DNA from 4 places in the Rhizobium sp. CBN3 genome. Region 2 is predicted to be linked to each of the others. Evidence: riboswitches for the same ligand, from Rfam matches in the RefSeq annotation. Region 2 holds a riboswitch; each other region holds the start of a gene.

Region 1 (7,407 bases), on a different contig from region 2:
CGTGAAGATCACCAAGAAGAACTTCGGCCGCGACCGGCGCTATCCGATCACCAATCGATTCCGGGATCGCTGACGCAATCGGGATTGCTAGCGCCATCGGGACATCAGGGAGGCAGCATGCGCAGCTCGGTCGAGATCTACAATGTCAGGACGGGCAGGGCTCGCGAAGTCTGGCAGACCGACAGGCTGGTGGAGGCGCCGAACTTCTCGCCTGACGGTGCCTACCTGCTGTTGAACGGCGACGGGCTGCTCTACCGGCTGCCGCTCGATGGTGGCGACGTCACCCAGGTCGATACCGGCTTTGCCGTCAACTGCAACAATGATCACGGCATTTCGCCGGACGGCACCAAAATCGTCATCTCGGACAAGACCGAATTCGGAAAGTCGACGATCTATGTGTTGCCGATCGAGGGCGGCACGCCGCGGCTGGTCACGCAGAACCAGCCCTCCTATTGGCATGGCTGGTCGCCGGATGGCCGCCAGCTCGCTTATTGCGGCATCCGCGACGAACTCTTCGACATCTATACGATCTCCGTTAACGGCGGCGCCGAGACGCGGCTGACGCATGGCGAGGGCCGCAATGACGGGCCGGATTATTCGGCCGACGGGCAGTGGATCTATTTCAATTCCAGCCGCACCGGTTTGATGCAGATCTGGCGCATCCATCCGGATGGCACACGCCTCGAGCAGGTGACGTCGGACAATCAGGGGAACTGGTTTCCCCATCCTTCGCCCAAAAACGACAAGGTGCTGATCCTGTCCTACGACCCTTCGGTGTTCGACCATCCGCGAGACCTCGACGTGCGGCTGCGGCTGATGGATATGGACGGCGGCAATCTGAAGACGCTGTTCGAGCTGTTCGGCGGGCAGGGCACGATCAACGTGCCCTGCTGGTCTCCTGATGGCGAGGAATTCGCCTATGTACGGTATTTTCCGGCGAAATCTTGAGAGGGCGCACCGCCAGTTCATGATGGCGGGATGGGCAGTCACTGATTAGCGGGGGCTGTTTCCGCCGGACACAATGTTTCAGAAGCGCGGTGCACAGTAACTCTTGAGTGCCCTCCGATGCTTTGTAGTTGCACCGAAACAGACTCACCCCCGGAAGGGGGAAATTTTGAATCGATACTTGAAACTGTGGTCGGTCCCGACTGAAATGCCACTACGGTTGTCTCCGGTCGACCATACTTGGATGTGAACGAATAGAACACGATCGAGGCGAACTCATCAACGCCTCCATCTCGTGTTTTCGTCACCGCGACGATTTGGTTGTTATCGCAAACGACAAGACTAACTTCTGCGCCATCAACATACCATTGACCGGGCAGCTCAGGTGAAAGCACCCTTACGTTCCAACCCCGCTCGCTTGAGATGCGCCTGGCCTCATCTAGCGAGCTACCTAATTTAAAAACGCTTGGGCTATCAGCTGTGTCAGCCTTGGCGAGCTCGGCACTGAATCCCATGGTTGACGCTATACAACAGGCTAAAAGCAAGCGAGCAGGAGCGGCAATCAAGCTTCTTGTCCTTAAAATATTCAGTCATACGGCGTACGATTGCATCGATGCCGCCGACTCCACAAGCCATTTTTGAATGGGCGGCGGGTCTGCCCGCCGCGTTGAATGCGGCCGCCTAAGCGGCAACGGCGGCCTTGCGGCGGTCGCGGACAGCCTTGGCGAGATCCTCAAGTACTTCCACCGATATATCCCAGCCGATGCAGCCATCGGTGATGGACTGGCCGTAGACCAGCGGCTTGCCGGGGACGAGATCCTGGCGACCGGCGACGAGGTTGCTTTCGATCATCATGCCCTTGATGTGATGATTGCCCGTGGCGATCTGTCCGGCGACGTCCTTGGCCACCCCCGGCTGGTTCATCGGATCCTTGCTGCTGTTGGCATGGCTGGCGTCGATGATGATGCGCGGGGCGACCCCGAGTTTCAGGCATTCCGCTGTGACGGCTTCGACATCGGCCGCCTGGTAATTCGGCCGCTTGCCGCCGCGCAGGATGATGTGGCAGTCCTCATTGCCCTTCGTCGAGGCGATTGCCGCCTGTCCGTCCTTGGTGACGGCCGGGAAGTGATGCGGTTGTGAAGCTGCCAGGATCGCGTCGAGCGCGACGCGAGCGCCGCCGTCGGTGCCGTTCTTGAAGCCGATCGGGCAGGAGAGGCCGGAGGCGAGCTGGCGATGGATCTGGCTCTCGGTCGTGCGCGCGCCAATCGCACCCCAGCTGACGAGGTCGGCAATGTATTGCGGCGTGATCGTCTCAAGGAATTCGACGCCGGCGGGAAGCCCGATCGCATTGACGTCGAGCAGCAGGCGTCTGGCAATTCTCAGCCCTTCCTCGATACGGTAGCTGCCGTCGAGATGCGGGTCGTTCATCAAGCCCTTCCAGCCGACTGTGGTGCGGGGCTTTTCGAAATAGACGCGCATGACGATTTCCAGGTCGCTGGAGAAGCGCTGTCGCTGCTCGGCCAACCGCGCGGCATATTCGCGTGCGGCAACCGGATCGTGGATGGAGCAGGGGCCGATGACGACGATCAGGCGATCGTCTTCACCCTCGAGAATCTGATGGATGGCATTGCGGTTGCTGGTCACCGTCTCGCTGACTGAAGCAGTTCGGGGAATTTCCGCTATGATATCGGCGGGTTTGGTCAGCGGGGTGATCTCGAGAATACGCAGATCATCGATGGTATCGGGCACTGTATGGCTCCTGTTTGGTCATACCGTGCGGAACAAAAAAGCCGCCAGGTAGACTAGCGGCTGTTCGGGTGGTCGTCGCGTCGAATTCAGTTACGCACGGGCCCGCATCCGCTGGGAGCAGCGGTACGAATAAAATCGCGAGGCGTAGATTGAAGTCGTCGACATCCCGCGTATGTAGCGTCGCGGTCGCCCATTGTCACGCAAAATTTGCGAGCTGAAATCGCCATTCGGGGCGGCTGCCAATCCGCCCGTGAAACACCCCTCTGCGACGGAGGTTACAGGTTCGCTCCGCCTGCACTTGCCGCCGCGCCGGTTTCCTGAGATAGATGCGCCGTCAGGTGCTCGCCGTCGAGGCGGGAGAATCGGGAATCCGGTGCAAGGCCGGAACGTGCCCAACGCTGTAAGGCCGACGTCTGCCGCTTCATCATGCCACTGGCTTTTGCCGGGAAGGCTGCGGCAGATGGATGAAGCCAAGTCAGAAGACCGGCCTGGCGAGATAGACCCAACCCGCGCGGACGGCGGGCGGTTGCGTTGTTGGGGATTTGACGATGCGACCCTTTGATGCGGATGCCCTTTCGGCGGCATTCGGTTTTTCGTTGGCCGAACGTGAGGCTGTCTATCACGCGATCATGACGCGGCGTGACGTACGCAGCCAGTTCCTGGCCGATCCCTTGCCCGACGATGTCGTGGCGCGGCTCCTGACAGCGGCCCATCATGCGCCGTCGGTCGGCTTCATGCAGCCATGGAATTTCATTCTGGTGAAAAGTGCAGCCGTCCGTGCGCGCGTGCGCGACGCCTTTGCCGAGGCCAACGAAGAGGCGGCGTCGATGTTCGAAGGCGAGCGGCGGCAGGCCTATCGATGCCTCAAGCTCGAAGGCATCGTGGAGGCGCCGCTCGGCATATGCGTGACCTGCGATCCCACCCGCGGCGGCAGCGTGGTGCTGGGACGGACGCACAATCCGCGGATGGATTCCTATTCGACCGTTTGCGCCATCCAGAATCTCTGGCTTGCGGCCCGCGCCGAAGGCGTCGGCATTGGCTGGGTCAGCATCTTTCGTGAAGGCGACCTGAAATCGATTCTCGGCATACCCGAGCATATCGAGGTGGTCGCCTGGCTCTGCGCCGGCTTTGTCGACCGGCTTTATGACGAACCGGAACTCTCGGTCAAAGGCTGGCGGCAGCGGCTGCCGCTCGAGGAACTGGTTTTCCACGATGGATGGGGACGCAACGACCCATAGCAATTACTGCTGTTGTGGTTGCGGGCCGGGAGTCGCCGGATTGGCAAGGTCGATCGAGCCCTGGTCGCCGGCGAGGAATTGCGGGCCGACCTGACGGACCTTGTTCTGCGTGGGGTCGTAGGGACGTTCGGGAACGGATGGCTGCAGCGGGGCTGACGCTGCCGCAGTATCTTTCGCCGGCGGATTGGTGCGGACCGCCGTGATCGAGCTCTGCTGCTGCGGTTCGCTCAGGGCCTGCTTGCCGCGCATCTCCTCGTAATAGGCGGTGAGATTGCAGGCACAGGAATTTTTCTCGCCAGGCGCGCGGTTCTTGTAGACAAAGGCGTTCTTCATGGCGCTATAGGGTGCGCCCGTTGCGACCGAGATCATGTTAGAGGAGTCGGTGCTGGTCACGTCGCGATAGAAGAGCTCGGTTTCAATGCCGGGGCACATCTTGGCGCAGGTCTGGGCATCGCGGCCGAAATCCACCGAAGTGGTGTTCGAGCTGATCGGGAAGAAGCCGCCGTCGCAGCTGCGCACGCAGATGGTGCTGATCGGTGAAAACATTTCAGCCCTCGGCAGGCCGTAACGCAGATCGGTCCCTTCACCGCCGCCGAGCGGGATGAAGGTATCGGTGCTCATCGCCTGTTCCTCGACACTTGGGGCGGTGTCGTTTGCGCTACGCTCGGTCGGGGCATAGAAATTGTCGCTGTTGCAGCCGTTGCGTTCGAGTGCCGCCGTCAATTCTCGGCGCGCGTCGTCGGTGCCGTCGCCCTGGTTGCGCAGCTCGTCGCGGCGCTCCTGGAGATAACGAATATTGTCGATCATCCGGGCTTCGGCGTCAGAGAGTTCGGCGCAAAAATCGGCATTGTCACCGCCAATCACGACCATGCTGCCAGAGGTGCATCCGTTATTGCGCAGATCGTTGCGGACCTTGCGCAGCTCGAGGTTCTGCTCGGCCATGGCGCTGGCATATTGGCGCGCTTCCGGCCCGTTATTGTTGCCGATCGATCGTGGTAGGTCGGCAAGGCGACCGCGTAAGTCGTTGCAAATGGCGCTGCTCTGTGCGGCGGCCGGTGATGCCAGCGCAAGCATAAGAGCAAGAGACAGGTTTCGGCGTTTCACGGCGTCGTCCGGGAATAAGAAAGTGTCGATCGGTCAAAGGTGGCGTCCATCCGCCGTACCTTGTCTCTTAACGTGTTTCTCTTAATAAGCTTGGATCAATTCCTAGCGCATTTTCGAGATTTTATCCAGAAGATGCGGGCAACGGCGTTGCCCCGGAGACGGACACTGCAGCCGTTAACAGCAGTTCCCTTCTTCATCCGAATTGTTATTCTCGCCGCTCGCTCCTGCTGGAGATTGGTTTCACTGGGGATAAAGCAAATGCGCTACATGCTGATGCTGCATGCGGACGAAGCTGCCGGGAAGTCCATAGCGCCCGAGGACATGGCGCGCTTTATGGGCCAGATGTATGCCTATCAACAAGCGCTGGAGAAAGCGGCAGCATTCGTCTCCAGCAATGCCCTGGTCGGTTCCTCTGAGGCGAGTGTCGTTCGCGTTCAAGGGAATGAAGTCAGTGTTCTGGACGGCCCTTATGCGGATGTTCGCGAACAGTTCGGTGGGTACTTTATCATCGACGTTGCCGATATGGACGAAGCCAACAAATGGGCGGCGCGCTGCCCTGCTGCGTCCTGGGGAACGGTTGAGGTTCGTCGCATCAGGGATGCGTCGGAATATGCAGGATGACGGCTTCGGGTTCCACCGTTGCCCGAGGTGTAGCAGAGCGAGTGGCGCGCGAGAGCTATGGCCGTCTCGTCGCCTATCTTGGCGGGCGCTTGGGTGATATCGCGTCCGCCGAGGATGCGCTCGCGACTGCTTTCCTCACGGCTCTCGAAAAATGGCCTGCCGATGGCGTGCCCGACAACCCCGATGCCTGGCTGTTGACGATCGCGCGCAGGCGCCAGCTCGACGATTGGCGCAAGGACAAAGTGAAGGCGAAGAGCGCCGATCGTCTTGCCCTCATCGCCGAGGAACTCTCGGCTGCGGCTGACATGGATGAGGAAATTGCGGACAGGCGACTGGCGCTCATGTTTGCCTGCGCACATCCTGGCATCGATGCGTCCGCGCGAACGCCGCTGATCCTCCAGACCGTGCTGGGCCTGACCGCTGCAGACATCGCCGCGCGGTTTCTCGTCTCTCCGAGGGCCATGGGCCAGAGGCTCGTAAGAGCCAAGGCGAGGATCAGGGATGAGAAAATTCCGTTCCTCGTGCCGGAAAAGGAGGAGCTGTCGCACCGGCTGCCGCCGATACTCGCCTCCATCTACGCCGTCTATACCAGCGTGTGGATGGACATCGACAGGGCGGAAGCGCTTGGACAAGAGGCAATCTGGCTTGCAAGCGTGGTTGTATCCCTGCTTCCGCACGAGCCGGAGCCAAAAGGTCTTCTTGCACTGATGCTTTATACGGAGGCGCGGCGATCATCCCGCAAGGCCCCCGACGGTGCATTCGTACCGCTGGACAGCCAGGATGTCGGACTGTGGGACCATGAGCAGTTGCGCCTCGCCGAAGGACTCCTCCGAGAAGCAAATGCAAACGGTCCCACCGGCCGCTACCAGATAGAGGCGGCCATCCAATCTGCCCATATCGCGCGCCTTTTGAGCGGCATCTCAAACTGGCAAGCCGTCGTCTCCCTCTACGACGTGCTGGGCAGGATTGCTCCGTCGCCCGTCGTGACGCTCAATCGGTCCGTGGCCCTCGTGCGGATAGGGCAGGCAGACGCGGCTCTTGCTGACATATATGCGCTTGCCGGCGATCCGCGAATGGCCGACTACCTGCCGTACTGGACGGCCCGAGCGCAGATTTGCGCCGATCTGGGCAGGCGTGTCGAGGCGGCGGAAGCTTTCACGGTCGCTATCGGATTGTGTTGGTCGGAGGCAGAACGGCGCCACCTCGAAGAACAGCGCTCAAAAGTTTTGTGTTGACCGCGAGCTTTTTTGCGCGGCTTGTCGAAATCGAGAACTCCTGCACGACATCCATTTGTCCAACCAAGGAGTACGACATGACCACCACTTCAATAACTGTCCAGAGCATCTTCGCCTCCGCCACCGTTTCCAACTTTGACGAGGCACTCATCTGGTATGAGAAGCTCATGGGACGCCCCGCAGATAGCAAACCGATACCGGGCATGGCTCAGTGGCGTAACATGGGCGGGGCCGGCCTGCAGGTCTGGAAGGATGACAAACGCGCCGGCAACGGGATCATAACGATCGCCGTCCCCGAGCTCGAGGTTGAGCTCGAAAGGCTTTCGCGTCAGGGCTTGCAACTCGCCAACAAAATCGAAGGCGACTTTGGGCGCGTGGCTCAGATATTCGACGGTGAGGGCAACCGGATCAACCTGGCTGAGCCTCCCAAACGGTTTGCGAACAACTGACTTCGCCGTCTCCAGACTATTGAGCCTTTGGCCCAGAGCAATGGCTGCTTTGGGCCAATACCGGTG
Region 2 (7,407 bases):
CTCGATCTTCGAGACGATCGGATGGATCGAGGAGGTCGAGTGGTTGATGTAGGAGATCGATCCCGTCGGCGGCACCGCCTGCAGGTTCTGGTTATAGAGACCGGAGGTCATGACGGCCTTCTTCAGCGCCACCCAGTCTTCCCGCGTCGGAATATCGATGCCTGATTTGTCGAACAGCGCCTGCACCTTTTCGGTCGCCGGCTTCCATTCCTGCTCGGTATATTTGTCGAAATATTCGCCCGAGGCATATTTCGAGTTCTCGAAGCCCTTGAAGCTAGTGCCGCGTTCGACCGCCAGCAGGTTCGAGGCGCGGATGGCGTGATAGGTCACCGCATAGAAATAGATGTTGGTGAAATCGACGCCTTCCGCGGAGCCGTAGAAGATACGTTCGCGAGCGAGATAGCCGTGCAGGTTCATCTGGCCGAGGCCAATCGCATGGCTCTCGTCATTGCCCTTCTCGATCGATGGAACCGAGGCGATATGGCTCATGTCAGAGACCGCCGTCAGCGCCCGGATCGAGGTCTCGATCGTCTTGCCGAAATCGCCCGAATCCATCGCCGCCGCAATGTTCAGCGAACCGAGATTGCAGGAAATATCCTTGCCGAGATCACTATAGGAGAGATCATCGTTGTATTCGCTCGCCTCGCTCACCTGCAGGATCTCCGAGCAGAGATTGCTCATGGAGATGCGCCCGGCCACCGGGTTCGCCCGATTCACCGTGTCCTCGAACATGATGTAGGGATAACCGCTTTCGAACTGGATTTCGGCGATCACCTGGAAGAATTCGCGCGCCTTGATCTTCTTCTTCGAGATACGGGCGTCCGCCACCATCTCCCGGTACTTTTCCGTCACCGAAATCTCGGTGAAGGGCACACCATAGACGCGCTCCACGTCATAGGGCGAGAACAGGTACATGTCCTCATTGTTCCTGGCGAGCTCGAAAGTAACGTCTGGCACGACGACGCCGAGCGACAGCGTTTTGATGCGGATCTTCTCGTCGGCATTTTCACGCTTGGTGTCGAGAAATCGCATGATGTCGGGATGATGGGCGTTGAGATAGACCGCGCCCGCGCCCTGGCGCGCACCAAGCTGGTTGGCATAGGAGAAGCTGTCTTCGAGCAGCTTCATCACCGGAATGATGCCGGAGGACTGGTTCTCGATCTGCTTGATCGGTGCGCCGGCTTCACGGATGTTCGTCAGAGACAAGGCCACGCCGCCGCCGCGCTTCGAGAGCTGCAGCGCCGAATTGATCGACCGGCCGATCGATTCCATATTGTCTTCGACGCGCAGCAGGAAGCAGGAAACCAGTTCGCCGCGCTGCTTCTTGCCGGCATTCAAGAAGGTCGGCGTCGCCGGCTGGAAGCGGCCGGAAATGATCTCGTCGACCATGTCGCGGGCAAGGGCCTCGTCGCCCCGCGCCAAAGTCAGCGCCACCATGCAGATGCGGTCCTCGTAGCGCTCGAGATAGCGCTTTCCGTCGAAGGTCTTCAGCGTGTAGCTGGTGTAATATTTGAAAGCGCCGAGGAAGGTGGGAAAACGGAATTTCCTGGCATAGGCCTGATCGAAAAGGTCGCGGACGAAATTGAAGGAATATTGGTCGAGCACCTCCTGCTCGTAATAGCCCTCAGTGACGAGGTAATCGAGCTTTTCCCGAAGATTGTGAAAGAACACGGTGTTCTGGTTCACATGCTGCAGGAAATATTGCTTGGCCGCCATGCGATCCTTGTCGAGTTGGATCTTGCCCTCATCGTCATAGAGGTTCAGCATCGCGTTCAGCGCGTGATAATCGAGCGTTTCAGCCGCCTTCAACGGTTTTGCGCCCGCATCCCGCGTCAGATTTGTTCCCGTGTCCAAAATCGTCCCATCCCGTCTTTGACATTGGCGACATCCGCGGTCGTTCCCAGAAGCTCGAACCGGTAGAGATACGGCACCTGGCACTTCTTCGAGATGACATCGCCGGCTAGCCCGTAGGTCTCGCCGAAATTGCTGTTGCCCGCGGCAATCACGCCGCGAATGTTGGAGCGGTTTTCCGCATCATTGAGGAAGCGGATCACCTGCTTGGGCACGGCCCCTTTACCGCCGTCCCCGCAATAGGTGGGCGAGATCAGCACATAGGGTTCGCGAATGTGGATGGCCTCAGCGCTGAGTGGAATGCGCGCCGCGCGCAGTCCCAGCTTCTCGACGAAACGATGGGTGTTCCCGGATCGGCTGGAATAATAAACGATCAGCCCCATCGTTTTTCTCAGCTCAGGAGAGCGCGCTGATCATGTCGGGTCGGAAACCTGCCCAATGCTGGCTGCCGGCAACGACAACCGGAACCTGCATGTAGCCCATGCCGCGCACACGATCGAGCGCTTCGGCATCCTGGGAAATATCGACCACTTCATAGTCCACGCCCAGGCGGTCGAGGGCGCGGTAGGTGGCGGTGCATTGGACGCAGGCCGGCTTGCTGTAAACGGTAACGCTCATCATGTTCCTCGTGATGTCAGTGGATTCAGGACGCAGGACTGGATCGGGCGCCGTACGGCGTCCGGGACAATGCTTGATAGTGATGTGGCAAGGTTGGCGCTTTAAACGCCTGATATCATCCCTCGCAGGATGTGCGCGGGCGACGGCCTTGATGTTCTCGACATGACTTCAAACCCCGAAGTGCTCATGCGGACGTTCGGGGCAGCGCAACAGGCACGGATCGTTCCGCCTTCGATCACGCGACCTTCCGGACACCCCGCCCATGGACGTTTCGTTCAAGGCAGGTCTCCTGGCGCGCGGGTCGAAGCACTCTACCCCAGCCTTCCCAAGGCATCATGCCTCAGCGACCTGAAATCGGACAGTTGCTCGCCGCTCACAGTTGCGGGGGCAGCTCCGACCTTGCCCGCCCTCATGGCGAGACGCACCGTATTCCCGTCTTAGCCCGCGATCCTCACGAATCGAAGGAACCTTGAACACTAGATATAGTACGCGAATCCAAATTCACGTCAACGGATGGTTTGTGCATGGCGTTACGGCAGGTTTGAAATCGCTGCATTCCTGTGAAAAACAGGGATAACCAAAGCTTAACGTAAACAGGCTGTGGAGAAAGCCGCGACGAGAACAGGCCACAAGCTGGAGCCTAGGCTGCTGACAAAGCACTGCAACCCGCGACGCCATCCTCGGCCTTGTGCTGCCTTGTGCCGAGGATCTGCGCACATCCAATTAAGGATTTGAAAATAAAATGTTTTCCTGCCTAATAATTGTGGTGGCTAGATGCTCGGCACAAGGCTGCACAAGGCCGAGCATGACGGAGGAGACTTGGTCAGCAAACTGAGAGCCGACCTTACTGATGACCTGCCCCGAATCGCTAGTCTTCAAACCGCCATCGGCAAACATTCATCTCCATACACGAAGCAGCCTGAGCGCATTGATCGTCACCAGCACGGTGGCGCCGGTATCGGCGAGGATCGCTGGCCAGAGTCCGGTGATGCCGGCGATCGTCGTCACCAGAAAGAAAGCCTTCAGCCCGAGCGCGATGGTGATATTCTGCGAGATATTGCGCATCGTGCGCTTGGAAAGCGCGATCATCCGCGCCACGTCGCCGACGCGTCCGTGCAGCACGGCGGCATCGGCTGTCTCCAGCGCCACGTCGGTGCCGCCGCCCATGGCGATGCCGATATCGGCGGCAGCGAGCGCCGGCGCGTCGTTGATGCCGTCGCCGACCTTGGCGACGACGAAGCCCTCGCGCTTCAATTCGCCGACGACCCGTTGCTTGTCCTCGGGCATCATCTCCCCACGCCAGTCGATGCCGAGCATGCCGGCGACGGCGGCCGCCGTCCGCTTGTTGTCGCCCGTCAGCATCATCGCCTTGACACCGGCCGATTTGAGCGCCGAGAGCCCCGCCCTGGCATCCTCGCGCGGCTCGTCGCGCATGGCGATCAGGCCGGCCGCAGCGCCATTGACGAGCAGCACCGATACGCTCTTGCCCTCATCATTGAGCCCTGCAATACGCGCCTCCTGTTCCGCGTTGAGCGCCCCACGCTCGCGGGCGGCGGGCGGCGACAAGAGATCCACTGTCTCGCCGCCGATCTTGCCGGTGACACCCTTGCCCGGCAGCGCTTCCAGTTCGAAGGCGGGCGGCACGGGCACGCCGTCCGCCTTGGCGCGGTGGAGAATCGCCAGTGCCAGCGGATGGCTGGAGCCCTGCTCCAGCACCGCCGCGCGCGACAGGAGCTGCGCCTCGCTCAACCCGAAGGAAAGGATGTCGGTGACCCGAGGCTTGCCTTCCGTCAGCGTACCCGTCTTGTCGAAGGCGACCATCGTCACCTTGCCGAGCGTCTCCAGGACCGCGCCGCCCTTCATCAGCAGCCCGCGCCGTGCCCCCGCCGACAGCGAAGCGGCGATCGCCGCCGGCGTCGAGATGACGAGGGCGCAGGGGCAGCCAATCAGGAGGATGGCAAGTCCCTTGTAGATCCATTCCCCCCACGCGCCGCCGAAAAACAGCGGCGGAATGACCGCGACCAGTGCGGCGACAACGACGACACCTGGCGTGTAGTAGCGCGAAAACCGATCGATGAACCGCTCCGTCGGCGCCTTCGATTCCTGCGCTTCTTCCACCAGCTTGACGACGCGAGCGATGGTATTGTCGGCAGCGGCTGCCGTGACGCGAACCCGGAGCACCGCATCGCCATTGACCGTACCGGCATAGACGACGGCATCGACGCGCTTGCGCAGCGGCGTGCTCTCGCCCGTCACCGGAGCCTCGTCGATCGCGCTCTCGCCTGATACGATGACGCCGTCGGCAGAGATGCGGTCGCCGGGACGAACCATGATGACCGCGCCGACGGCAAGACTTTCCGCCGGCACCTCGCGCATCTGGCCATTGTCTTCGAGCAGCGCGGTCTTCGGCAACAGGGCCGTCAGCGACTGGATGCTTTCACGCGCCCTGCCCGCCGCCACACCTTCGAGCAGCTCGCCGACGAGAAACAGGAATACGACCGTTGCTGCCTCCTCGCCCGCATTGATGATGACGGCGCCGACGGCGGCGATCGTCATCAGCATCTCGATCGAAAACGGCGTGCCTGACAAAGCCGCCATGACGGCTCGCCGCGCAATCGGCAGCAGACCGACCAGTATCGCGACGAAGAAGGCATAGGACGCGATCGCCGGCACCAGATGGCCGACGGCATAGGCGACAACGAGTGCCGCACCCGAAAAAATGGTCAGGCGGCCTTTCCTGCTCCGCCACCAAGGACCGGCCATCGGCGCATGGTCGTGCCCATGCAGGCCTTCGATTTCCTTCTCGTCATGGGCATGGTCGTGATCCTGCCCGGCATGGTCGTGATCTCCATGGCCATGAGCGGCGCGATCGTGATGATGGTGCGGGCGGCCTTCACGCGCGGGCGTCGCATTTCCGGTAAAGGGCGAGACGGAATAACCAAGCCCCGTCACCTTCCTCTCGACTGCCTTGAGATCGCTGCTGCCGTCATGCCGGACGGTCATGGTGCCTGTCATCACCGAGACTGAGACATCGGCAACGCCTGCTACGCGCCTGACCGCGGTATCGATCTTGCTCGCGCAGGCGGCGCAATCCATGCCGCCGACCCTGTATCTTGTCTCGCTCGTCTCAACCATATCCGCTTCCTTGTCAAACAGAAGCATCCCTCCTACATCCTCTAGCGACTAGAGGTGCAAGAGAAAAATCATGAAAAAGATCACGATTGGCGAGGCGGCCCGCCGGAGCGGCGTCAAGGTGCCGACGGTGCGCTATTACGAGAGCATAGGCCTGCTCGCGGCCCCGAGCCGCAGCGAAGGCAACCAGCGATCTTTCGAACCTGCCGACATCAGCCGCCTCGCTTTCATCCGCCACGCGCGCGAGCTCGGTTTCGAGATCGAGGCAATCCGCACGCTGCTCACGCTGCAGGATGATCCGAACCAGTCCTGCGCCTCGGCCGACGCCATCGCCAAGGCTCGCCTCGTGGAAGTCGAGCAGCGCATCCGCAGCCTGATGGCTTTAAAGGCCGAGCTCGAAATCATGGTGGAGAGCTGCGGCCACGGCCGCGTCGATCAATGCCGCGTCATCGAGGTTCTCGCCGACCACGGTCAGTGCACGCATTCGCACCATTGACAAATCTGCACCCTTGCAGGTGATCGGCGCCCGCGGCAAAACTGCGCCGGAAAGAATCGGGGCGAAGACATCATGAGCCAGAAACGGATTGCGATCATCGGCGGCGGCCCCGCGGGTCTTGCGGCTGCCGAGCGGCTGTCGCTCTCCGGCCATGCGGTGACGGTATATGACGCCATGCCGACCTTCGCGCGCAAATTTCTGCTGGCCGGCAAGTCGGGCCTCAATATTACCCATTCCGAGGACTATGCCCGCTTCGCCACCCGTTTCGGCGCGGCTTCAGCTCGTCTTCGTCCCGCCCTCGATGCCTTTACCCCTGCCGATGTCAGGGATTGGGCCGCAGGGCTCGGCACCGAGACTTTCGTCGGCTCTTCCGGCCGGGTTTTCCCGAAGGTGATGAAGGCTTCTCCTTTGCTGCGTGCCTGGCTCAAGCGGCTGGAAGAGCGGGGTGTCGCGATGCGCACCCGCCACCGCTGCACCGGCCTTGTCGAAGAAGGTTACGTTTTCGAAACGCCGGATGGGCACAGCATCATCCATTGCGACGCCGCCCTGCTGGCGCTTGGCGGCGCAAGTTGGCCGCGACTCGGCTCGGATGCGGCCTGGCTGCCCTGGCTGGCCGAGAGGGGCGTCGAGATCGACGCCTTCCGGCCCGCCAATTGCGGCTTCATCGTCGGCTGGAGCGCCAGCTTCAGCGCGCGTTTCGCCGGCGAGCCCGTCAAGTCGGTCACCGCCACATCCGAAGCCGGCACCTTTCCCGGCGAGTTCGTCATCACCGGCAGCGGCATCGAGGGCAGCCTGGTCTACGCCCATGCGGCCAGCCTCCGCGATCGTCTTCTGCACGGCAACGCTGCCCTGACGCTCGACCTCGCCCCGGGCCGGGCGATCGAAAGGCTGGCGCGCGACCTGACGCGGCAGGACACCAAGTCGAGCTTTTCAAACCGCCTGCGCAAGGGCGCCGGGCTTGACGGCGTCAAGGCGGCATTGCTGCGCGAACTCGCGCCGGACCGCGACCGAACCGATCCCGAACGTCTCGCCGGTATGATCAAGGCTCTGCCGGTACCGGTTCTCGATACAAGGCCGATCGCCGAGGCGATCTCCTCTGCCGGTGGCATCCGCTGGACCAGCATCGACGACGGCTTCATGCTGAAGGCGCTGCCGGGCACCTTCGTCGCCGGCGAGATGCTCGACTGGGAGGCGCCGACCGGCGGCTATCTCCTCACCGCCTGTCTGGCGACCGGCCGTGCAGCTGGGCGCGGCATCGAGGCTTGGTTGCGGCGCTAGAACAGAATCGGGACAACAGCTGTTCCCCGATC
Region 3 (7,407 bases), on a different contig from region 2:
GGCTAGTGCATCGGCCCGAAAATCTGAGCCGATTTTCGGAAGCGCGATGCTCTAGGGAAAGGCGGCCGCCATGGCAAGAGCGATCATGCTGCAGGGAACCGGCTCGGATGTCGGCAAGACGGTGTTGGTGGCGGGTCTCTGCCGGCTGGCGGCCAATGCCGGGCTCGCCGTGCGGCCGTTCAAGCCTCAGAACATGTCGAACAACGCGGCGGTTGCCGATGACGGCGGCGAGATTGGCCGGGCGCAATGGCTGCAGTCGCTCGCCGCCCGCACGCCGTCCTCGGTGCATATGAACCCGGTGCTGCTCAAGCCGCAATCGGAAAGCGGTAGCCAGATCATCGTGCAGGGCAGGGTGTTCGGACAGGCGAAGGGGCGGGATTATCAGCGGCTGAAGCCGCAATTGCTCGGCGCCGTGGTCGAAAGCTTCGAAAAGGTGTCTGCCGGCGCCGATCTCATCGTCGTCGAGGGTGCCGGCTCGCCGGCAGAGATCAATCTCAGGGCCGGCGACATCGCCAATATGGGCTTCGCGACGAGAGCGGGTGTGCCCGTCGTGCTTGTCGGCGATATCGACCGGGGCGGCGTCATCGCCTCGCTGGTCGGCACCAAGGTCATCCTCGACGAGGGCGATCGAGCGATGATCGCGGGCTATCTCATCAACAAATTTCGCGGCGACATCTCGCTGTTCGACGACGGCATCCGCGCCATCGAAGGCTTCACCGGCTGGCCCTGCTTCGGCGTAGTGCCGTGGCTGCAGGCTGCCGGGCGTCTGCCGGCCGAAGACTCGGTCGTGCTCGAGCGGCTGGCGAGAGGCGGTGCCGGGGCGCTGAAGATCGCCGTGCCGGTGCTGCCGCGCATCGCCAATTTCGACGATCTCGATCCGCTGAGGGCGGAGGCGGATGTCGAGCTGGTCTTCGTCCGAGGGGGCGAACGGTTGCCTGCCGATGCGAGCCTCGTCATTCTTCCAGGGTCGAAATCGACGATAGCGGACCTCGCCGATTTCAGAGTTCAAGGCTGGGACCGCGATCTTGCGGCGCATGTCCGGCGCGGCGGGCGGGTGATCGGCATCTGCGGCGGCTATCAGATGCTCGGCCGCATGGTGCATGACCCGCGCGGTATCGAGGGCGGCACGAGCGAGACGCCGGGGCTCGGGCTTCTCGACGTCGAAACCGAGATGGCGCCTGAGAAGACCGTTCGCAACAGCCATGCCCGCTCGACCGAATATGACGCGGTGCTTTCCGGCTACCAGATCCATCTCGGCATCACCCGCGGCCCGGATTGTGTCAGGCCTTCAGCGATCGTCGACGGTGCGCCCGACGGAGCGGTTTCGGCGGATGGGCGGATCATGGGCACCTATCTGCACGGGCTCTTCGGGAGCGATGCCTATCGCGCCCGGCTGCTGGAAAGCTTCGGGCTTTCCGGCGGACAGGAAAACTACCGTGAGAGCGTGGAGCGGGCGCTTGACGAGGTTGCCGGGGAACTGGAGCGCTGCCTGGATGCGCAGTGGTTGGGTGAGTTGCTGAGTTAGGTGCAGCAGGGTGGAAAGAATTTGCTGAGTGTAAGGGCAATGAAGGGCGTGCCGTGCAGCCCCCTCATCCGACCCTGCGGGCCACCGACCGGGGTCGAGCCACTGGTCTCGACCCGTCCTTCGGACCCCGATGGGGAGAAGAGGGGGAGCAAGTTGCCGTCCTTAGTTTCTATCGCAAACGCTTCAAGAGGGCAGGACATAGCCGCGATTCCCTTCTCCCCGGCGGGGAGAAGATGCCGGCAAGCAGATGAGGGGGCCACACGGCACATACCTATATTGTGTATCCAATTCTCTATCACATAATTCGCGCGGGAGTAGTATCGCAATGCGAAGCAGGCTAATAAGTAGTATGTGCGGCTAGGCCCTTTCGGCACCTGTCCTGTTGTTCCAGGCACCGGCCTCGATGGTGACGCCCATTCCAAGTTCCCCATCCTCATGCGGAGGTTTCCAAAATTAAAGATCATATCCAGTGGCTTATAGAGCAGGGAATCACCAGCGAGCATATCGGCGATCTCGTCGCCGGCCTATGTGAACGGCTGATCGCGGACGGGTTTCCGATCTGGCGGGCAAGCATCCGCATGCCGTCCCTGCATCCGATGTATCGCGGCATCGCGGCCAATTTCATGCGGGGCGGTGAGACTGTTCTCGAGAATGCGGAGCACGGCAGCGAGACCGAGCGCAACTTCGAGAAGACGCCGATATTCTATCTTCTGAACCGCGGTGAGAAGACGGGGCGGTGGAACCTGGCTAAAGGCGAGGGTCTCCATTATGGCGAGCTCTACGAATTTGCTCTTGCCGGTGGCACGGACCATGTGGTCAATCTTTTCGAGTTCCCGAAGGAAGTCGCGCTGCGCGGGCTCGGTTTCTCTCTGACGAGCGATTCTCCGGGCGGATTTTCAGATGATCAACTGGCGATCATCGACGGACTGTTCCCGGCGCTGGGGCTTGCCGTTTACCGTGTGGCGGCTTCCAAGACCGCGACCGATATCCTCGCCGTCTATACCGGCGCCAGGACGAGCGCGCGCATCCTTGCCGGTGAAACCCGCAGGGGAATGGGCGGCTCCATCGATGCCGCCATCCTACTTGCCGACCTCCGCAACTTCACGGCGCTGACCGAGGTCTATCAGCCGGGGGAGATCGTCGGCTTTCTCAACGAGCACTTCGAACTGATCGACCGGCACGTCGAGGAAAATTCCGGCGAGATCCTCAAGTTCATGGGCGATAGCGTGCTGGCAATCTTTCCGACGGACGCCGAGGATCCGCAAAGGGCTTGCAAGGCCGCATTGGCTTCGGCGCAGAACCTGCTGAGGGCAAACGAGGAGCTCAATCGCGAACGGACGCTGAATGGTGGCCCCGATATCGGGATTGATGTCGTCTTGCATCTCGGCGAGGTTTTTTACGGAAATGTCGGCGCCCAAGGCCGGCTGGACTTCACGGTGATCGGCAGGGCCGTCAACGAGGCTTCGCGGCTTGAAAAGCTGTGCGGAACGCTTGAGCAGCCCCTGCTGCTGTCGGAAAGCTTCGCAGCGACCTGCGCCGTGCCCTGCGACTATCTCGGCGCTTTCGAGCTGCGCGGCGTTTCGAAGAGAGCCGACGTTTACAGGCTTGCCGGCGCCGCTTCTTAGGCTCGCTCAAATCTCGCCCGACACCTCGCGGCGGCGCCGGTCGAGTTCTTCGCTGTAGCGGCGCAGCGTGTGGCTTTCGCTGAGCTGTCCCACCACCTTGCGCTCGATCAGATTGTTGACGACGGCGAGCGCTTCGCTTTCGCTCTTGTCGAAGATCGCCGCCGCCTGCTTGGCATTCATCTGCGGCTGCAGGAAATCATTGCGGTAGCGGACGAAATCGGCAAGCGTCTGGCTCTCGTCCTGGACGTCGGTCGGGTTGGCATAGATCTCAGGCACCAGCACGAGACCGGCATATTTGTCGTTCTCCTCGACGAGAATGACGCGTTGGGTTGAGCCGATCGGGAAGGCCTTCTTGAAGTCTTCCAGCGAGATATCGGCCTTTGCCGTCTTCACGTCGGCGCGCATCAGCTTGTTCACAGTCAGATTGCGGATCCAGCCAACATCGTGGGCACTGCGGATGCTTTCCCCACGCAGATGGAAGCGCCAGGTGGCGAAGGAGTAGCCGAAGGTCGAGCGCACGACGAGCGAGGAGGTGATGACGGCGGCAAGAACCAGTGCCGTGATCGGGAAATCGCCGGTGATTTCGAGCGCCAGGAAGGTCATCGTCAGCGGCCCGCCAATGACGGCGACCGACAGGGAACTCATCCCGACCACGGCATAAATGACCGGCGTCAATGTCGCATTGGCGAAATAGGGGCCGCAATAAGCAAAGAGCTTGCCGAGCAGGGCGCCCATGAACAGTGAGGCGAAGAACAGCCCGCCCCTGAAGCCGGAGCCGATGGAGATCGCCGAGGCAAGGGATTTCAGGAGGAAGAGACCGATCAGCGCCGGGATCGCCACGTCGCGGGAGAGGTTCAGATGCAGCGCGCCGTGCCCCGCCGAAAGGACCTGCGGCGAGATCATCGCGAGAAGCCCGACGATGATGCCGCCGAGCGCCGGGCGAAAGGGCGTGGCGATCGAGCTTTTGCGCGCCAGCTCCTCGATGAAGGCCACGCCCTGCATGAGGAGAATGCCAACGCCGGCGCAGAAGACGCCGAGCAGCAGCGCCGGCACATAATCGGCAGGCACGACCGTGCCGAAGCTGCCGATATCGATGGTGAAATCGCCCTCGGCAAGCAATCTCGCGATGAGGGTCGAAACGAGGGCTGAGACGACGACCGGGGTCAACGACACGATGGTGTAGGTGCCGATGATCAGCTCGAAGGCGTAGAAGGCGCCGGTCAGCGGCGCGTTGAAGGCGGCGGCGATGGCGCCGGCCGCGCCGCAACCGACGAGGATACGCAAGTCCGAGCGGCGCAGCTGCAGCTTCAGGCCGAATTTGGAAGCGATGCCGGCAGCGAGCTGGGTATAGCCGGCTTCCAGGCCGACGGAGGCGCCGAAGCCGTTGGAGATCAGATTCTGTACGGCAACGATGATGCTGTCGGTCAGGGAGAGGCGGCCGCCATGCAGCGCATTTGCCTCGATCGGGTCGACCATTGGTTTCTTGCGCCGTTTGGCGAGCACCAGGAGCAGCAGGCCGAGCAGGGCACCGCCGATGACGGGAGCGCTGAGCAGCAGCATCTTGTCCTGGATTGCCGACGCGCTCAGCCTTTCGCTGTCGGCGATGCCGAAAACAAGCTGGTGCAGCTGGTTGGAGACATAGCTCATGCCGGTCACGGCAAGACCCGAGGCGATGCCGACGATGGCGCCTGCCAGCGACAGGCCGACTTCGCTGCGGCGTGTCAGGGCGCGCAGCCGCCCCGGATCGAAGAAAACACGCAGCGTGCGCAGGCGGCGGCGATCCAATTTCATAAGCATGGCTAGACAACTAGGCGAGGAGAGGCCGGGTCAAGGGCGGAGGTGCAGTCGCCTTGCAACGCAATTGCGGCGAAAAGCCGACGACCACATCAAATATTCATGACGTAAGTCGCTGATAAAAGACGATATTTCCGGTAGGGTCAGTGGTGTTGGCCGGTCTTTCGCGCAGTCTGGAGTTGGGGTGGTTGCAAAGGTCGGTTGACTTCACCCCACGGCTTGCCTAACCATCCCAGGAATAACGGATGGTTCCGGATCGGCCTTTCGCCTTCCGGATGAAAAGGGAATGTGACGGGGCGGACCCACATCGGGCGCCTTCATCACAGCCGACCCCGCGACTGTAGAGCGGTCAGGGTCTTCCATCCGGCATCGAACCTCTTCCGGCCTAGCCGCAATCGTGCGGGCGGACGGAATGGCGACATGCCGGAAAAGCCACTGGAAATGCATGGTGATCAACCGGGGTCGGACGCCTCTATCTCTACGAATCGTCCACCTTTTCACCGAGGCAGCCGGGAAGGTGAGGCAGATCCGCTGGCACGATCAGGGGCGACCGGGCTTCCGGTTCGCCCCGATCGTCGCCGATAACGCGAGCCAGGAGACCTGCCTTCCGTGCCGGGCGAAAAGCCCAACCCTGGGCAAGAGACCCGCTGCCAGCACGGAGGTTGTTTTGGCTGAACGATTGATTTCGGCGCTGCCTCTGGTGGTGCGATGGGGGTCCCCCTTTTCCCCAGCGGGGAGAAGGTGGCCCGAAGGGTCGGATGAGGGGGCCGCGCGGCACCTCCGTCCTTTTGCCCTTCGCTTGCGCTCGGTCCATTCGCGGCTTCGCCGCTCACCCCCTCAACCGCCTGCCGGCAGCTTCTCCCCGCTGGGGAGAAGAGAGATTTGGCGCCGCCTTGCCCTCTCTCGGAGGGTCGCTTCGGCATGACCACCACCCTCATCCTCGGCGGCGCCCGCTCCGGCAAATCCCGTTTTGCCGAAAATCTCGTTATGGCAAGCGGCCTCGAGCGCCACTACCTCGCCACCGGCCGTGCCTGGGACGAGGAGATGCAGACGCGTATTGCCCAGCACAAGGCCGATCGCGGCCCTTCCTGGACGACGCATGAGGAGCCGCTCGATCTTCTCGGCGTGCTTGCCGCGATCGACGGCGAGGGGCGCATTGTGCTTGTCGATTGCCTGACGCTCTGGGTGACCAACCTGTTGATGGAGGAGCGCGACATGGCGGTGGAATTTGCCGCGCTCGCCGATTTCCTGCCTGGCGCCAAGGCGCGGCTGGTCTTCGTTTCCAACGAGGTTGGCCTCGGCATTGTGCCTGACAATCGCATGGCGCGCGATTTTCGCGATCATGCCGGACGGCTGCACCAAATAATCGCGGCGAAGGCCGACGAAGTCTATTTCATCGCGGCCGGTCTGCCGCTGAAAATGAAGGGTTGAAGTTCCATGAACCAGCAGAAAATCCCCGCAACCGTCATCACCGGCTTCCTCGGCGCCGGCAAGACGACGATGATCCGCAGCCTGCTCACCAATGCCGCCGGCAAAAAGATTGCGCTCATCATCAACGAGTTCGGCGATCTCGGCGTCGACGGCGAAGTGCTGAAGGGCTGCGGCGCGGAGAATTGCAGCGAGGACGACATTATCGAGCTCACCAATGGCTGTATCTGCTGCACCGTCGCCGACGATTTCATTCCAACGATGACGAAGCTCCTGGAGCGCGAACAGCGGCCTGACCATATCGTCATCGAAACCTCCGGCCTCGCCCTGCCACAGCCGCTGGTCGCCGCCTTCAACTGGCCTGATATCCGCACCCAGGTGACCGTCGACGGCGTCATTACGGTTGTCGACAGTGCGGCCGTTGCCGCCGGCCGTTTCGCCGACGACCATGATGCGGTCGAGGCGGCGCGCGTCGAGGACGACTCGCTCGATCATGAGAGCCCGATCGAGGAGCTGTTCGAAGACCAGCTCACATGCGCCGATCTCATAGTCCTCAACAAGACCGATCTGATCGATGGGGATGGCCTGGGCCGTGTGAAGAACGAAGTCGCCTCCCGCATCGCCCGCAAGCCGGTCATGATCGAGGCCAGGAATGGCGAGGTGCCGGCCGGTGTGTTGCTCGGCCTCGGCATTGGCACAGAAGACGATATCGCCAATCGCAAGTCCCATCACGAGCTGGAGCACGAGGAGGGGGCGCCGCACGATCACGACGAATTCGACAGCTTCGTTGTCGAACTCGGCGCTGTTTCCGATCCGACAGGCTTTATCGAAAAGCTGAAGGGCATCATCGCCGAGCACGACGTGCTGCGCCTCAAGGGCTTCATCGACGTTTCGGGCAAGCCCATGCGCCTGCAGCTGCAGGCCGTCGGCAGCCGCATCGACCAGTATTTCGACCGCGCCTGGGCAGCGGGTGAGGCGCGCCGCACGCGCCTCGTCGTCATCGGCTTGCACGAAATGAACCAGGACGCGGTGCGC
Region 4 (7,407 bases), on a different contig from region 2:
TGCTGGTTGAACATGGAATCGATGATGTGGATGAAGGCCTCGTAACAGGAAAAGAGGCCGTGCCGGCCAGTCAGGAGATAACCTTCCAGCCAGCCCTGGCAGAGATGTTCGGAGAGCACCTCCATGACACGCCCATCGCGAGAGAGGTGGACATCATAAGGTTCGATGTCCTCCATCCAGACACGGTCGGTGACGTCGAAGACGCTGCCGAGGCGATTCGATTCCGTCTCGTCGGGGCCGAAGATGCGGAAGTTTGCCGCCTTGGCGTTGAGCTTCATCGTGTCACGCAGGTAATGGCCAAGGATCTCCGTCGATTGGGCGACAACGCTGCCGCGCTTGCCGATGTCGACTGCATAATCCCGAATATCGGGCACGGCCAATTCCTTGCGCAGCAGGCCGCCATTGGCATGCGGATTGGCGCCCATGCGGCGTTTGCCAGCGGGGGCAAGCGCCCGCAGTTCCGGTTTCAGCCGGCCGTCGGCGCCGAACAGGTCTTCGGGATCATAGCCGCGCATCCAGTCCTCGAGAATCTTGCGGTGGTCGTCATTCCCGCGGCAGTTGGAGACCGGCACCTGGTGGGCTCGCCAGAAATCTTCCACCTTCTTGCCGTCGACCTCCTTTGGGCCTGTCCAACCCTTGGGGCTGCGCAGCACAATCATTGGCCAGCGCGGGCAGCCGGCTGTGCTCTTGCCGCTGCGGGCTTGCTCCTGGATCTCGCGGATGCGCTCGAAGACCCGGTCCAGCGTCGCAGCCATTTGTTGGTGCATGTCGCGCGGCTCATGGCCGGTGACGAAAAGCGGCTCGTAGCCGTAGCCTTCGAAGAGACGTCGGAGGTCGTCGTCACCCGCCCGGCCTAAAATGGTCGGATTGGCGATCTTATAGCCGTTCAGATGCAGGATCGGCAGAACGGCGCCGTCGCGGGCGGGATTGAGGAACTTGTTGGAATGCCAGCTGGCGGCGAGCGGCCCGGTTTCGGCCTCACCGTCGCCGACGATGCAGGCGACGGTGAGGTCGGGATTGTCGAAGGCGGCGCCATAGGCATGGACGAGGGCGTAGCCGAGTTCGCCGCCCTCATGGATCGACCCCGGTGTTTCCGGCGCCGCATGGCTTGGAATGCCGCCGGGAAAGGAAAATTGGCGGAAGAGCCTGCGCATCCCCTCGGCGTCTTCGGAAATATCGGGATAGATTTCGCTGTAGGTGCCTTCGAGATAGGTGTTGGCGACCATGCCCGGCCCGCCGTGACCGGGGCCGCATATGTAGATGACGTCGAGATCGCGGGCTCGGATGAGGCGGTTCAGATGCGCATAGATGAAGTTGAGGCCGGGCGTCGTGCCCCAGTGGCCGAGCAGACGGGGCTTGATGTGCTCTGACTTCAGCGGCTCGCGCAGCAGCGGATTGGCAAGCAGGTAGATCTGGCCGACCGAGAGATAGTTGGCGGCCCGCCAGTAGCGGTCAATCAGGGTGAGTTCAGCATCGGTCAGGGCGGCGGCGGTCGAGACATGCTTTTCCATTGGCTTCTCCCGTTCGAAAACACGTTCAACGTCAGTCTAGCCGTTAGCGCCGGCGCGCCATTGATCTGGATCAGCGGGCGCGAAGAACGGACAGCGCTTCATCGGCGATCACCTGTTCTTCGTCCGTGGCAATGACATGGGCGACAATGCGGCTTTCCCTGGTGCTGATCGTGAAACCATTGGCGGCATTGGCCTTCTCGTCGATCGAAAGGCCAAGCCAGGACAGGCGTTTCGCCACGCCGGCGCGGATTTCCGGCTGATGCTCGCCTATGCCGGCGGTGAAGACGACGGCATCGAGGCCGCGGAGGGTTACCGCCATGCGGCCGATCTCGCCGGCAATGCGCAGTGTGAAAAGGTCGATCGCCTGGCGCGCTTCCGGCCGGCCGTCCTTCAACAGATCGCGCGTGTCGGCGCTGATGCCAGAGACGCCGAGCAGGCCTGAGCGGTGATAGAGCAGATCCTCGATCTCACCCAGGGACCGTTTTCTCTCTCCTGCCAGGTGCAGGATCACGCCGGGATCGAGGCAGCCCGGGCGTGTCGCCATCGGGATGCCGTCGAGGGTCGAAAAGCCCATGCTGCAATCGCGGCTGATGCCGTCTTCCATCGCACAGAGGCTGGCGCCGCTGCCGAGATGGGCGACCACAGCCCTTGCCGTATGCGGCGCCTTGCGAGCGAGTTCACTGGCGATGAACTTATAAGAAAGCCCGTGGAAGCCGTAACGCTTGATGCCCTCCTCATGCAGGAAACGGGGTATGGCGAGGCGGCGAACGAGATCGTCCTGCGTGGCATGGAAGGCCGTGTCGAAGGAGGCTGTCTGGACAAGATGCGGCTTCAGGTGACGGAGCGCGCGGATGAAGCGCAGCGCTTGCGGTTGGTGCAGGGGAGCGAGCGGGATCAGCGCTTCGATCCCATCGGTGGCGGCGTCATCAAGCGCGACGGCGCTCATGAAGCGCTCGCCGCCATGGACGACGCGGTGGCCGGCTACGGCTGCGGCCGCCATGTCGAAATGATCGGCGAGACGCGTGAAGGTCTCGTCGATGACCCCGTGCAGATCGTCCGTCACCTCCGCCTTCAGCGGCATATCGAATGTCTGCTCTCCCTTGGTCAGGCCGAAGCAGAGCGGCTCGGCGCGGAGATCGATGACGCCCCTTCCGAGGTGTCGTGCCTCGGCACCATCGATCGAGAAGACGCCGACCTTCACAGTCGATGAGCCGGCGTTGAAGGTCAGGAGGAGGTCGGTGGATGACATGTCTTCAGAGACTCCGCACAGTCGTCACGATCCCCGAACTTAGCGCCGAAACTCCCGCTGGAAAGGTATGGCCGCCCATGCGCAACATGCTGACGGTGTGTGGCGGCCGACAGAAATGCCAAAGCTTGGGGCAGTTTTGTTGAATTACGCTAGGGTCAGCCCGTCGACGCCAGATTGGCGTTGCGATCGCGGATGAAGATGCTTGCCTCGGCGGCGGGCATCGCCTTGCCGAAAAGATAGCCCTGGCCGATGTCACAGCCGAGCTGCAACAGGAACGCAAGCTGGCCATGCTCTTCGACACCTTCCGCAGTCGTCTTGATGTTGAGGCTTCTGCCGAGGCCAAGCATGGCGCGGACGATTTTTTCCTGGCGTTCGTCATCGCGATAGGTGGCGATGAAGCTTTTGTCGATCTTGATCTTGTCGAAGCGGTAGCGGGCGAGCTGGGCGAGGCTCGAATAGCCCGTGCCGAAATCATCGAGGGCGATCTGAATGCCGGCCGCATGCAGCTCTTCGAGAATGACGGCGGCGATAGCGGGATCCTGAATCAGCGCGTTTTCGGTGATCTCGACCTCCAGGCGTTGCGGCGGCAGCCGGCTTGCCGAAAGGACTTTGAGGATGCGGGACGTCAGCAGCCTGTCTTCCATCTGTACCGGCGAGACGTTGAAGGACAACGTGACATGCGCCGGCCAAGTGAGCGCATCGCCGCAGGCCTGCGCAAGGAGATCCTCGAACAGGGGGGTGATCATCCCGGTTTCCTCGGCAATGTCGATGAAAACAGGCGGCGGAATATTGATACCATCCTCGCCGACCCACCGCGCGAGGGCTTCGAAACCGCAAAGCTGGCCCGTTTTCAAATCAATCAAAGGTTGATAGAAAGGCATGATCGCCTTGTCGGCGATTGCCGCGCGCAGCCTGCTTTCCAGAGAGGCGCGTTCCGTTACCTTGTCCTGCATCGAAGTTTCGAAGACAAGATAATGGTTAGGGCCTCGTGATTTGGCCTCATACATGGCGAGATCCGCACGGTGGGCGGCGTCTTCCAGCGGCTCGCTACCCTCAAGCCAGCGATCATAGCCGACGCTGGCGCCGACTTCGACGGCAAAGCCATCGATATGGATCGGCCGGGTGACGGCCTGGATCAGCAACTTGGCGAAACGCTCCTCGCGCTCTGCCGTCAGGGAAAAGGCGACGATGATGAATTCGTCACCGCCGAAGCGGTAAACGCAATCCGCGTTGCCAAGCGCGCAGATGCGTCTGGCAACTTCGACCAGCAACACGTCGCCGCCCTTGTGGCCGACGAGATCGTTGACTTTTTTGAAGCCGTCGAGGTCGACGGAGAAGATCGTGACGTTGTCGTCCCATTCCTCGATCTCGGCCTCGCCGCTTCTGACTGGCCGTGAGAGGATTTTGCGCTCGAAGGCGTAGCGGTTCGGCAGCTTGGTCAGATGGTCGTGGGTTGCCGTCCAATCGGCCTTAGCCTGTTCAGTGGCGCGCAGCTCCATTTCCTTGCGCAGGTCGGCGATGCGCAGCACCGAATAGATGAAGCTCATCGCGCCAGCGATGCCGAGAGCCAGAACGAGCTTATCCGCCCCGTACTCGCCGAAATCGGTCATGAAGGAGACGAGGCGGTCGTCGAAGTGCAGCACCGTGCCGAGGATCCAGAGGGTTACTCCGAAAACCACAACCGACACGCATTGCCTTCCGGCCCTGCTTCGGAAAAACGCAGGCATTATCGCATTCTCCATCTCCACCCTCTGCCGGACTATCACGAAAATCTGAAATGTTCGTTGAAACCATAAGGCGAATTGTTGGAGGTGGCAGCCCGTCCGTTGCGGTGCTGTCGGGACGTAAGCCGCGCGCTACGGCGTTTCGCTGGTGCTGCTTCGAAGACTAGAGGATGTCCGGATTCAAGACGAGGGGAGCCCCACGAAAGAACGAGGGCGAGCGTGCTGTCGCATCGCTCGCCCTGTCTCGCTCTTCACGCGGTGACGATCAGCAGCGGAACGCTGACGACCAGACCGACCATAACTAAGGTGAACGTCACGACCCTCATCAAGCGCAGGCGCCGCGTACGCTCCCCACTCCAATCATATGCCATAGCTTCCGTCTCCTTGGGACAAGGAAGTAGTCCCGGTCAGACCCGGTTCAATAGAGATGACGCGATTTGCTTGCGTAAGGCTGGATAGTATGAGGGATGTCTAATTCTCTAGAGGCGCAGCGACCAGCGATGTCCATTGCTGGTCATCCGAACGACCACCAGCGGCTCGACATCGACGAGCCAGAAGGAGGGGAGGGGAGCCTGAAGCACATGCGCAATCGCTGTTCTTATAATCGATGCGTGGGTGACGGCTATCACATGGCCGCCGAGCGTGGATTGCTCATCCATCCAGCCGGCGACGCGCGTCCGCAGACCGAGAAAACTGTCGCCGCCATGTGGGGCGGCTTCCGGATCGCTCATCCAAGCCATGAGGTTCTCCGGCTCTTCGGTGCCGATTGCCGCAATCGGCCTGCCGGCCCAGCGGCCATTGTCGCAGTCGGCAAGCCGCTGTTCTATTTGAGCGTCGAGACGGAGGGCTGTAGCGGTCTGGCGAGCACGCAAAGCCGGGCTCGTGACGATCCGGTCGGCGCGAGGCAGGGCAGTCATCCCGGCGGCTTCTTCAGAGGCCTTGTCTTCCAGCGGCTCATCCAGCGGGAACAGGGCCTTGCGGCTCGCCGCCGTGGCGCCGTGACAGATCCAGGTGAGGCGGGTATTCACGGTTGTTCCGATCTTCGCAATACGGTGGGGACGACCCTTCGCCGGCGTCTCGAAGTTTCGTTGACAGTCTCTTCGGCGTCCAGATATAACCGTGCTGTTGCGGGTTTGGAAGCCGGTGGAAATCCGGCGCGGTCGCGCCACTGTGACCAGCGTTTCGAAGTTCTTTACGCTGGAAGTCAGACCCTGCCGCACAACACTCTTTCGACTGAACGCGTCATTCCGGAGGGATACATGTCTGACACCACTTTCGCGCCCGTTGCGGCACCGGCGCCAATCCCTGTAGGGGAAATCCTGCCCTGGGCGGTTTTCGGCGGCCTGCTGATGCTCATCGTTCTTTATTTCGTCGGCACCGAGGAAGGCGCGATGGCGCTGTTCAACGGCATGTATGTGCACGAATTCGTGCATGACGGCCGCCATCTCCTGGGCTTTCCCTGCCACTAAAGCGCATCGCGATCTTTCAGATTCGCTTCTCACGCTTTAGGTCTTTGTTTACGCATGTCGTTATCGCAAAACTGCTGCACACTTTTGTGCGACATGCTTAGTGGAATATTGAGATGGTTGGAAAGCTTCTGCTTCGCGGCATGCTCGCGGGCCTGATTGCTGGCATCCTCGTTTTCGCTTTCGCCCATATCTTCGGCGAGCCGCTGGTCGATGCGGCAATCGCCTTCGAGGAGGCGAAAGCCCAGGCGGCGGGCGAAGCTGCCGAGCCTGAAATTGTCAGCCGCGCCACGCAGGCCGGTCTCGGCCTCTTCACCGGCGTCATGGCCTACAGCATCGCCGTCGGCGGGCTTTTTTCGCTCGCCTTCGCCTTCGTACACGGCCGCTTCAGCAGCCTATCGGCGCGCGGCACTTCGGCCGTCATCGCCATTGCCGCCTTCGTGGCGGTCGTGCTCGTTCCCGGCATCAAATATCCGGCCAACCCGCCAGCTGTCGGCAATCCCGATACGATCGGCGTCAGGACCGAACTGTTCTTCCTGATGATCGTCGTTTCGCTCGCCTCGCTGGTTGCCGCGATCGCACTGTCGCGCCGGCTTGGCGAGCGCTTCGGTCTCTGGAACGGCGCGATCATCGCCGGCATCGCCTATCTCGTCTTCATCGGCTTCGTGCTCTATCTGCTGCCGCCGATCAACGAGGTGCCGGAGAATTTCTCGGCGATGGTGCTCTGGCGGTTCCGCACGACCTCGCTCGGAATGCACGCGATCCTATGGGCAACGCTCGGTCTTTGTTTCGGAGTGCTGGCAGAAAGGGGTCTTGCCGCCAGGAGTGGACCGCGGCCGGCGTTCCGGTGATGCGGCAAATCGGCAGGTTTGCTTTTCTCGGTCTCATCGCGAGCCTATTACCAATGTTTATCGGAAGTGCCCTCGCCCATGGGGGCAGCTCTGGCGGCTCCCATGCCGGGCTCGATATTCCGGCAATTTCCCACGGCGAGATGGCGGTCATTTCGGAGTATCGGAGCAGCATCAGCATGCTGGCGTCACGGGCGGCCGATACGAACGAACCGTTCCGGCGTGTCCTGAACTACTCGGAAATCCAGTATTCCTATTGCCTCTGGGGACGGATGCCGGGCAGCGTGACGGACGAGGAGAGCCCTTTCAACGAATGCGCCCATGCCTATCTCGCGGCGACGAAAGCCGTGCTGATGGCGATGCGTGAGATGCCGCGGGAGGCAACCGCGGCGGGCGAAATCATCTCGGCCATCGACGCCGAGATGGCGGGCCGCGGACTTGCCTTCATCACCTGCCAGTTCAGCGGCGAGGCATTCAACACCGCCAATATCGTCAGGCCGAGCTGGAGCAAGGTGCCGCTTCATCCTGCCAGCATGGTCTCACTGACGGGGTTGGCCGCTCTGTTTGGTCTTGCCGTTCTTGCACTACGCCGCGTCTCGCGGCCGAAGG

The links. A riboswitch is a leader RNA that binds a small molecule or an ion and turns the genes downstream of it on or off. The one in region 2 is predicted to bind cobalamin.
Region 1: another riboswitch for cobalamin. It lies ahead of bluB (5,6-dimethylbenzimidazole synthase); the one in region 2 lies ahead of nrdH (glutaredoxin-like protein NrdH).
Region 3: another riboswitch for cobalamin. It lies ahead of cobU (bifunctional adenosylcobinamide kinase/adenosylcobinamide-phosphate guanylyltransferase); the one in region 2 lies ahead of nrdH (glutaredoxin-like protein NrdH).
Region 4: another riboswitch for cobalamin. It lies ahead of QWJ46_RS09740 (CbtB domain-containing protein); the one in region 2 lies ahead of nrdH (glutaredoxin-like protein NrdH).

Annotation. Positions count from the first base shown of each region.
Region 1 is NZ_JAULSE010000007.1:149,334-156,740, forward strand. It holds gene QWJ46_RS13305 (NAD+ synthase) at 1-73, shown strand, start outside; gene QWJ46_RS13310 (PD40 domain-containing protein) at 118-948, shown strand; gene QWJ46_RS13315 (3-deoxy-7-phosphoheptulonate synthase) at 1,627-2,694, opposite strand; cobalamin riboswitch at 3,014-3,201, shown strand; gene bluB (5,6-dimethylbenzimidazole synthase) at 3,243-3,932, shown strand; gene QWJ46_RS13325 (DUF2865 domain-containing protein) at 3,936-5,036, opposite strand; gene QWJ46_RS13330 (YciI family protein) at 5,295-5,657, shown strand; gene QWJ46_RS13335 (RNA polymerase sigma factor) at 5,654-6,892, shown strand; gene QWJ46_RS13340 (VOC family protein) at 6,970-7,341, shown strand.
Region 2 is NZ_JAULSE010000042.1:7,695-15,101, reverse strand. It holds gene nrdE (class 1b ribonucleoside-diphosphate reductase subunit alpha) at 1-1,854, opposite strand, end outside; gene nrdI (class Ib ribonucleoside-diphosphate reductase assembly flavoprotein NrdI) at 1,833-2,234, opposite strand; gene nrdH (glutaredoxin-like protein NrdH) at 2,248-2,469, opposite strand; cobalamin riboswitch at 2,731-2,956, opposite strand; gene QWJ46_RS29725 (heavy metal translocating P-type ATPase) at 3,367-5,604, opposite strand; gene QWJ46_RS29720 (helix-turn-helix domain-containing protein) at 5,675-6,097, shown strand; gene QWJ46_RS29715 (TIGR03862 family flavoprotein) at 6,170-7,375, shown strand; gene msrB (peptide-methionine (R)-S-oxide reductase MsrB) at 7,406-7,407, opposite strand, start outside.
Region 3 is NZ_JAULSE010000007.1:16,104-23,510, forward strand. It holds gene QWJ46_RS12635 (cobyric acid synthase) at 71-1,525, shown strand; gene QWJ46_RS12640 (adenylate/guanylate cyclase domain-containing protein) at 1,978-3,150, shown strand; gene QWJ46_RS12645 (chloride channel protein) at 3,157-4,947, opposite strand; cobalamin riboswitch at 5,174-5,567, shown strand; gene cobU (bifunctional adenosylcobinamide kinase/adenosylcobinamide-phosphate guanylyltransferase) at 5,866-6,375, shown strand; gene cobW (cobalamin biosynthesis protein CobW) at 6,382-7,407, shown strand, end outside.
Region 4 is NZ_JAULSE010000005.1:41,319-48,725, reverse strand. It holds gene QWJ46_RS09760 (phosphoketolase) at 1-1,511, opposite strand, end outside; gene QWJ46_RS09755 (acetate/propionate family kinase) at 1,582-2,760, opposite strand; gene QWJ46_RS09750 (bifunctional diguanylate cyclase/phosphodiesterase) at 2,916-4,487, opposite strand; gene QWJ46_RS09745 (histidine phosphatase family protein) at 4,964-5,512, opposite strand; cobalamin riboswitch at 5,569-5,718, shown strand; gene QWJ46_RS09740 (CbtB domain-containing protein) at 5,744-5,953, shown strand; gene QWJ46_RS09735 (CbtA family protein) at 6,067-6,801, shown strand; gene QWJ46_RS09730 (hypothetical protein) at 6,855-7,407, shown strand, end outside.